Regions from separate parts of the Pseudomonas sp. X10 genome, predicted to be linked through region 2. Evidence: riboswitches for the same ligand, from Rfam matches in the RefSeq annotation. Region 2 holds a riboswitch; the other holds the start of a gene.
The links. Region 2 has a riboswitch for cobalamin ahead of ACYU03_RS10700 (TonB-dependent receptor). Riboswitches for the same ligand answer to the same signal wherever they lie in the genome.
Positions count from the first base shown of each region.

Region 1: it holds a riboswitch for cobalamin, as region 2 does, so the genes downstream of both, ACYU03_RS11985 (CbtB domain-containing protein) here and ACYU03_RS10700 (TonB-dependent receptor) in region 2, are expected to answer to the same signal.

Region 1 is NZ_CM142677.1:2,614,546-2,619,140, forward strand. It holds gene ACYU03_RS11965 (DUF1272 domain-containing protein) at 1-154, opposite strand, end outside; gene cobM (precorrin-4 C(11)-methyltransferase) at 226-972, opposite strand; gene ACYU03_RS11975 (cobalamin biosynthesis protein) at 1,001-1,423, opposite strand; gene ACYU03_RS11980 (CbtA family protein) at 1,423-2,115, opposite strand; gene ACYU03_RS11985 (CbtB domain-containing protein) at 2,126-2,311, opposite strand; cobalamin riboswitch at 2,409-2,635, opposite strand; cobalamin riboswitch at 2,696-2,904, shown strand; gene cobW (cobalamin biosynthesis protein CobW) at 3,003-4,070, shown strand; gene cobN (cobaltochelatase subunit CobN) at 4,074-4,595, shown strand, end outside.
Region 2 is NZ_CM142677.1:2,325,743-2,330,337, reverse strand. It holds gene ACYU03_RS10715 (urease subunit gamma) at 1-99, opposite strand, end outside; gene ACYU03_RS10710 (urease accessory protein UreD) at 110-943, opposite strand; gene ACYU03_RS10705 (branched-chain amino acid aminotransferase) at 1,254-2,273, shown strand; cobalamin riboswitch at 2,423-2,681, shown strand; gene ACYU03_RS10700 (TonB-dependent receptor) at 2,792-4,595, shown strand, end outside.

The DNA.
Region 1 (4,595 bases), 290 kb from region 2:
CCAGGGTGCCTGCGCAGTTCGGGCAATGCCCTTTGAACTGGCTGTCATTGCAAGCGCGGCAGAAGGTGCACTCGAACGAGCAGATCAGGACATCCGGGCTGTCTCCCGGCAGATCGGTGCCACAGCATTCACAGTTAGGGCGTAGCTCAAGCATGGCGGGGGCCTCGGGTGGAGAGGGACTGTCGAGTCTGCAACTGCCAGGGCTGGGCTGGCAAGCTCGCCTGCTCAGGGCCGATAGAGGTGGGCATGGCCAGCGCGGTACAGCGCCGACTCGGCGAAGGGCGCATCGCCCAGCACATGGCCGACCAGAATCAGCGCGGTGCGGCGAAAGCCCTTTTCCCGGGCGCGTTCGACGATGTCCTGCAGGGTGCCCTGTACCCAGTCCTGATCCGGCCAGGTGGCACGATGGATCACGGCGATCGGGCAGTCGGTACCGTAATGGGGCAGTAGGTCCGCAACGATCTTGTCCAGGTGCTTGACCCCCAGGTGGATGGCCAGGGTGCAGCGGTGGCGTGCGAGGTCGGCCAACTGTTCGCCAGCCGGCATCGGCGAGCTATCGCCATAACGCGTGAGGATCACGGTCTGCGCCACGTCGGGTAGGGTCAGCTCGCAGCCGAGCAGGGCCGCGCTGGCGGCCGTGGCAGTAACGCCGGGGATGATCTGGTAGTCGATGTCGAGCTCGCGCAAGTGGCGGATCTGCTCGCCGATGGCGCCATACAGGCTCGGGTCGCCACTGTGGACACGGGCGACGTCCAAGCCTTTTGCATGGGCGTCACGGATGGCTGCGATGATTTGTTCCAGGTGCAGTTCGGCACTGTTGATCACGGTCCGGGCCGTATGGCCCTCGAGCACGGCGGCCGGGACCAGCGAGCCAGCATAGATGATCACCGGGCATTGGCGGATCAGGCGTTGGCCTTTGACCGTGATCAGCTCCGGGTCGCCGGGGCCTGCGCCGATGAAATAGACCGTCATGGGGAATCCTTGCTGGGTAAAACGGCGATTATCCGTCAAACCCGGTGCCGCAGGCCAATGCCAGGGTCGCCTGGCCCTGTACGCGGCGAGGAACCTGCAAGATGGCATGGCCTTCATGGCGGGTGGCCATGGCCAGCGCCGCGCTTTCGGCGACGCCCCAGCAACCGCTGTGTCGCCAGGCCGTGGTGGAGCGGTGGCTCAACCGCGCTTCGAAGTGGGCCAGTTGCGCGGCGCTGAAGAATACCAGGGGCAGGCCGAGTTCATCGGCCAGTTGCCGTAACCCGACCTCATCCGACTTCAGGTCGATACTGGCCAGGCCCTTGAGCGCTGCCAGGGGCAAGCCATGGGTGTCAAGGGCCTGATGGAGCAGGTCGCCCAGCTCGCTGGCCGGGCAACCACGGCGGCAGCCGATGCCAGCGTACAGGGCCGGGCTGCAGCCTGCTGTGCGCATCAGGCGTGGTTGCCACGCCGGTACAGCCAGGCGGTGATCAGGCCGAGGGCTACCCAGAAGGCCGCGTTGGTCAGCCAGGAGGCGATCACGAACTGCTTGCCGAGGGCCTCGGGAGCCAGGCTTTCATGCACCTCGGGCTGCGGGGCGCCGATCAGGTGGGGCACGACCAACAGCGCTGCGCCAAGTACCTTGAACAGCCAGTGATGGGCAAACACCAGCAGTGCTAGGCCCACGGCCGTGGCGGCGGCGGTAGCGATCCACCAGCCCTGGCGCTGGCCTAGGTCGGCAGCAGCGGTGCCTGGCAGCTCCGGCGGCAAGCCCAAGGTCGGCGCCAGGCAGAACACGGCGAAGCCCGCCAGGCCCCAGAGCGCGCCAGTGGTGACCCGGCCTGGTTCGCGCAGGCTATAGAGGGCGGCGAGGATCAGGGCGAAGCCGACCGCGACCACCAGGTTGCCACCGGTGGTGGAAAGCAGGCGCTGCCAGCCATCTTCCGGCGCCCAGACCTCGTCGTCGTGCTCATGGGCGGCAACGGCTTCGCCGCCATGCTCGTGGTGCTCGCCGGCGGGGGCCGCGCTTTCATAGGTTTCCGCCTGGAGGATCAGTGGAGTGACCCAAAGGCTCTGCAACAGGGTCAGTAACAGGGCGGCGAGTAGTCCGCTGAAGCCGGCGGTACGGGCAATGCGCTTGATCATGCGGGCGTACTCAGTGGCAAGGGAAGGCGGCGCTGTGGCGGGTGTCGTGAGCGGCATTGTGCACCGCGTCGATGTGCGAGAAACCGGCGAAGTAGATCAGGCACAGGCCCAGCAGGCTGGCACCGGCGGCGATCAGTACACGCTGGCTGAGGCTGGCGGGGGTGGCGACGCTGTGCTTGGCGGTCGTGATGGGCATGACGCTTTCCTCTTGCTTGTTTAGGGGCAACAGGCAAGCGCGACGAAACCCCGGACGCGGCCCGCCGGGGTTTGCGACAACGCCCGCCCACCGCGGGGTGTTCAATCGACGACAGGCCGGTCTCCGGGCTGACGAGGACAGGGCAGTGGACGCACTGTCAGAGGCGTCACCTTCCCATGCCATACGACGGGCGCAGTGGTCTTGACGCTTTTCTCGCTTACCGTTGCGGGGGCAGCACCGGCTTTGTCCGGCCCGGTCAGGGCCTGCGACGCACCGGTTTCCCGTTTCACCCCCGAAGGGGCACCTGAACGCAGGTTGCTAGCAAATCACGGGGCCGTTTCCCCGTCAATCACAGGCAGCGGTTGACCGCCTGCAGGGCACTGCGTAGCCTAGCCGCTTCGAGGTTCTTCGCAATGGCATCCGTGCCAGGCGAAGCTAAGACGGGAACGCGGTGAAGCCGCGGCTGCCCCCGCAACTGTAAGCACTGAAAGGAACGACACAGCCACTGCGCCGAGGCGCGGGAAGGCGTCGTCCGACCCGGCCGAGGCCGGCAAGGTGCAAGCCAGGAGACCTGCCTCGTTCCGATTTCGACTTTCAACCGGGCGGGGTGATCCGGTGGCGAACGCGCCCAGGCCTTGTCCGGCTGGCGGTCCTCGTCCTGCATGCCCGCCATCCTGCCAAGGGCATCGACATGAAAACACTGGCCAAGCTCCCCGTCACCATCGTTACCGGCTTCCTCGGCTCGGGCAAGACCACCTTGCTCCGGCACATGCTCGACAACGCCCAAGGGCGGCGCATTGCCGTCATCGTCAATGAGTTCGGCGAGCTGGGCATCGACGGTGAGATCCTCAAGCAGTGCAGCATCGGCTGTACCGAGGAAGAGGCCAGCGGCCGCGTCTACGAACTGGCCAATGGCTGCCTGTGCTGCACCGTGCAGGAAGAGTTCTTCCCGGTGATGCGCGAGCTGGTCGCACGCCGTGGCGACCTGGACCACATCCTTATCGAGACCAGCGGCCTGGCCCTGCCCAAGCCGTTGGTGCAAGCCTTCCAATGGCCGGAAATCCGCAACGCCTGCACCGTCGACGCGGTGATCACCGTGGTCGACAGCCCGGCCGTGGCCGCGGGCACCTTCGCTGCCTACCCCGAGCAGGTCGATGCCCAGCGCAAGCTCGACCCCAACCTTGACCATGAGTCGCCCCTGCACGAGCTGTTCGCCGACCAGTTGGCCAGCGCTGACCTGGTGGTGTTGAACAAGGCCGATCTGATCGCCGCCGACGGTCTTGCCAAGGTGCGCGCCGAAGTGCTCGAAGAGCTGCCGCCGGCAGTCAAGGTGATCGAAGCGAGCAGCGGCCGCCTGCCGTTGGAGGTCCTGTTGGGCGTGGGCGCCGAGTCAGAGGCGCACATCGATGGCCGCCGTACCCACCATGACAGCCATCACGACGGTGATGACCACGACGACCACGATCACGATGCCTTCGATTCGATCTCCATCGACCTGCCGGAAGCTGACGAAAGTCTGCTGCTCGATGCCCTGACCCAACTGGTGGTCGAATTCGGCATTCTGCGCGCCAAGGGTTTCGCCGCCATACCGGGTAAACCGATGCGCCTGCTGATCCAGGGCGTGGGCACGCGTTTCGACAAGCACTTCGACCGCGCCTGGCGCGCCGACGAGCCACGCGTCACGCGCCTGGTGCTGATTGGCCAGGAGCTAGACGCGGCGCAATTGGAAGCGCGCCTGCGCCAGGCCCTGGGCGCCTGATCCATGCACCTGCTGCGGACCCAGCCCGGCGGTTTCGTGCCGGACGACAGCATCGCCGACCTCGGCCAGACCCCCGCCGACCTGGTGATCCTCTGCAGCGGCGATTCGCACTTGGCGCTGCTGGCCGAAACTGCCCAGCAGTTGCCGGACGATTACCCCAGCCTGCGCCTGGCCAACCCGATGCAGGTGCAGAACCATGCCTCGGTCGACCTTTATGTCGATCAGGTATTGCGCCACGCCAAGGTCATCCTGGTGTCGCTGCACGGCGGCGTCGGCTACTGGCGCTATGGCGTCGAGCAATTGGTCGCCCTGGCCGAGCAGGGCATACAGCTGATCTTGGTACCTGGTGACGATCGTCCGGACCCTGAACTGATGAGTCTGGGCAGCGTGTCGGATGAGCAGGCCGAGCGGCTCTGGCACTTCCTGCGCCAGGGTGGCAAGGGCAATGCCCTGAACCTGTTCAATTGCCTGGCCAGCCAGTGGCTGGGGCGTGACTATTCCTGGGATGAGCCGGTACAACTGCCG
Region 2 (4,595 bases):
CGGGTAGTTGAGCTTCAGGCCGCGGTCGCGACGGCGCTCGGCCAGCAATGCCGCGGTGAACAGCAGCAGCTTGTCTTTCTCTCTCGGGGTCAGCTCCATGGTGCTTCTCTCAGGTAGCCCAGATGCGCGGGGGGCATGGCGCCAAGCCGATCACGGCGGGGCGCAGCACATGCCACAGGCGCTGCAGGGTGTGTTGCAGATGTTGGTTGTCGTGATCGAGCAGACGAATCACCAGCAGTTGGCCAAGCAAAGTGGCGCCTGCCGGCGTCGCCAGCGTCTCCAGCTCGGCACGGACCAGGTCGAGGGCCGCGGCGTCGGCCGGTGCGGCGCAGAAGGTCGCCAGCAGCGGATGGCCGGCGAGCTTGTCCAGGTTCCCGCCGTCCAGGCGCAAGCGCTCGTGCAGGCCGGGATCTTCAGGCATGTCGATGATCAGGCGGCTGTCCAGGGCGCCGTGGCTGAACGTCTCGTTCATCACCGGACGGCCCAGGCACAAGGTCTCCCAGGCCAGCAGGCGGGCACCGGGGGCGAGGCTGAAGCGGCTGTGCAGCGCGGCGCGCGCGCCGGCGAAGAAGATGCTGTCCTGGGGCAACCATTCCAGCGTGCTGCCCTCCTCCAGCACGAAGCGCTGTTCGAGCTGCGCGGTCGGCCCGGCGCTGCGGTAGAACTTGCTCGCCCCCGGCATCGTCAGCAAAGCGTGGCTGCCCGGCTCAAGGTGGATGTCCAGGGCCAGGCGGTCGCCTCCGACGATGCCTCCCGGAGGATGCAGCACATAAACGTGGCACGGCGCCCCTTCGGGATAGAACGGGCGCTGCACCAAAAGAGGTCCGAAATGTTTACGCGCACCAATGCAGGTCATGCGCTCGCGTCGGATGAAGCGCAGCTTCAGCTCCGCGCTCCAGCCCGCCTGCGCCTCAAGGTTCGCGATGTTTTCCGGCATGGACATGCCCAAAGCCCCGGTACATGCGGCACAACGGCCGCCTCGGTTGAACAACCTGCATCCGCCCGAAGGCGCATGCCTGACCAATCGATCAGTAATCGATGGGCAGGCCGTTGCAGGTTGCGGGCCAACCTGAGGGGTGCGCTGTTTTGAGGCAGACGGGAATGGAGGCGATGGCCTGGTGGCCACACCACTTAAGGTACGCACCAATTCGTGACTGGCCGTTTCCGATCTGCGGCGGATGTATTATCGTGGCGAGGTGCGCAATTAACAGCGGCCTGAGCGATCAGGCATCTGCAAGACAATAGAGGGTGTCATGAGCAACGAAAGCATTAACTGGGACAAGCTGGGCTTCGACTACATCAAGACTGACAAGCGCTACCTGTCCTTCTGGCGCAATGGCGAGTGGGACCAGGGCACCCTGACCGAAGACAACCAGCTGCACATCAGCGAGGGCTCGACCGCCCTGCACTACGGCCAGCAATGCTTCGAAGGCCTGAAGGCCTACCGCTGCAAGGATGGTTCGATCAACCTGTTCCGCCCGGACCAGAACGCCGCTCGCATGCAGCGCAGCTGCGCTCGCCTGCTGATGCCGCAGGTGCCGACCGATGTGTTCATCGAGGCGTGCAAGCAGGTGGTCAAGGCCAACGAGCGCTTCGTTCCACCGTATGGCAAAGGCGCCCTGTACCTGCGTCCTTTCGTCATCGGCGTGGGTGACAACATCGGCGTGCGCACCGCCCCCGAGTTCATTTTCTCGGTCTTCGCCATCCCGGTCGGCTCGTACTTCAAGGGCGGCATGACCCCACATAACTTCCTGATTTCCAGCTACGACCGTGCTGCCCCACAGGGCACCGGCGCGGCCAAGGTCGGCGGCAACTACGCAGCCAGCCTGATGCCGGGGGCCGAAGCCAAGAAAGCCCACTTCGCCGACTGCATCTACCTGGACCCACTGACCCACTCGAAGATCGAGGAAGTCGGTTCGGCCAACTTCTTCGGCATCACCTCCAACAAGGAGTTCGTGACACCGAAGTCGGCCTCGGTGCTGCCTGGCATCACCCGCCTGTCGCTGATGGAACTGGCAGAATCGCGCCTGGGCCTGAAGGTGATCGAAGGCGACGTGCTGATCGACCAGCTCGACCGCTTCATCGAAGCCGGCGCCTGCGGCACCGCTGCTGTGATCACCCCGATCGGCGGCATCGAGTACCAAGGCAAGCTGCACGTCTTCTACAGCGAAAGCGAAGTCGGCCCGGTCACCCAGAAGCTCTACAGCGAGCTGACCGGCATCCAGAGCGGTGACGTCGAGGCACCGGCAGGCTGGATCGTCAAGGTCGCCTGATCGCCCTTCCCTCTCTCGCCGCCGTGTCCAACGGCGGCGTGTTGTGCAGCCGGACATCGCAGCCGTCGGTGTCCGGCCCGCCGCACAAGCTGGCATCGCCGCACACCAACGCCCCTCCAAACGATTGACTGAATATCCATTCGATGGTCAGATGCGCGCCAGTTTCAGGTGTCCTGCGCCGCCGTGCGCAGGGTGAAACGGGAAGCCGGTGCGTCATGTCCCCATGACTAGTCCGGCGCTGCCCCCGCAACGGTAAGCGAGCGAATCCTTCGACATACCACTGTGTGCAAGGGCTGCTCCCGCTTCATTCGCGACCGCGAATGAAACAGGAACAGACCTAGAGCATGGGAAGGTGAAGGCGTCATGACCCTCGCAAGCCCGGAGACCGGCCTGAAGCTTCGTTTGGCAACCCGCGGTGGGCGGGCGCAGGCCGGTTTTCGCGTGCGCGCCTGCGTGCGTGGTTCCTTCATGCGTTGTTTCCACCGGGATTCATTCATTCCTGTTCGCAGTGGAACGACATGTCCCGCATCAATAAGCTTCACACCCTGGCGGCCTGCCTGGCCGTCTCCCTTCCGGCCCTGGCCGATGAGCAAGACAGCAAGGTCCTGGCCCTGCCCTCCACGGCTATCACCGATACCCGCGACGCCCAGACCATCGACCTGGCCACGCCTGTGCCAGCCGGCTCGCGCCTGAACCTCAGTGCCCTGGAGACCCCGGCCAGCACCAGCAGCATCACGGCCGAGCAGATCCAGCAGCGCGCCAACCTGACCGTACAGGACGCCGTCACCCGCTCGCCGGGCATCACCTCGGCCGGGACTCCGGGTAACGGCGGCACCGCCCTCTCGGCGCGCGGCTTCACCGGCCATGGCTCGGTGATGACCCTGTTCGACGGTGCGCGCCTGTACACCGGTGCCGGCACCCAGACCTTCCCGGTCGACCCCTGGATGGTCGAGCGCATCGACGTGATCCGTGGCCCGGCCTCGGTGCTGTACGGCGAAGGCGCCACCGGCGCGGTGGTCAACGTAATCCCGAAAAAACCCTTCGCCGGCGAGATCCGCAACCATCTGCGCCTGGGCTATGGCTCCTGGGACCGCCAGCAGCTTGGCCTGGACAGCGGCGGTAGCCTCAGCGAGCGCCTGAGCTACCGCGTGACCCTCAACCGCCAGGAAGGCAACGGCTGGGTCGACCGCGGCGATTCGCGCAACCTGGCCTTGAGCGCCGCCCTGCGCTTCGACGCCACCGACGACCTGAGCTTCACCCTGGCCCACGAGCGCGGCGACGCCGAGCCGATGAACTACTTCGGCACCCCGCTGATCGACGGCCACTACCGCGACAGCTTGCGCAAGAAGAACTACAACATCCGCAACGACGTGCAGCGCTACCACGACGAGTGGACCCGCTTCAACACTGACTGGACCATCAGCGACACCGTCAGTGCCAGCAACCAGCTGTACTACATCAAAAGCCGCCGACATTGGCGCAACGCCGAGGACTACACCTGGGATGCAGACCGCGAGCAACTGCTGCGTGAAAGCTTCCTGGAAATCAAGCACAACCAGGAACAGATCGGCGACCGCCAGAGCTTCACCTTCGACCACTCGCTGTTTGGCCTGGCCAGCAAGACCGTGGTCGGTGCCGAGTACAACAAGATCCGCTTCAATGTCGACAGCAACTCGCCATACAACGACATCGGCGGCGATTACATCGACCCGTGGAGCCCAGCGCCAGGCTGGTTCCACAGCGACTCGCCGCTGCGCCCGCAGACCTTGAGCACGACCCACACCTTCGCCCTGTTCGCCGAGAACCGCACCCAACTGACCGAGCGCCTGTCGCTGGTCACCGGCGTGCGCCGCGACCAGAACCACATCGACCGCGACAACCTGGTCGATGGCAGCCGCAGCGACCGCAGCCTGCAAGGCGGCAACTGGCGCGCCGGCCTGGTCTTTGCCGTGACCGACGACCTGTCGCTGTACGGCCAGTACTCCACCAGCGAAGACGGCGTGAGCAACCTGATCAGCCTCAGCCCGACGCAAATGAACTACGACCTGACCGAGTCGAAGCAGACCGAGTTCGGCCTCAAGCAGCGGTTCTGGGAAGGCCGTGGCGAGTGGACCCTGGCGGCCTATCACATCGTCAAGAAGAAGCTGCTGGTCGCCGACCCCATCAGCCATACCAGCCAGCAGGCTGGGCAGCAAACCTCCGACGGTTTGGAAGCGTCCCTTGAACTGGCCCTGGCCAACCAGTGGCAGGTTTCGGCCAACGCCTCGGTCGTACGCGCCAAGTACGACGACTTCTTCGAGATGGTCAGTGGCACTCCAGTGG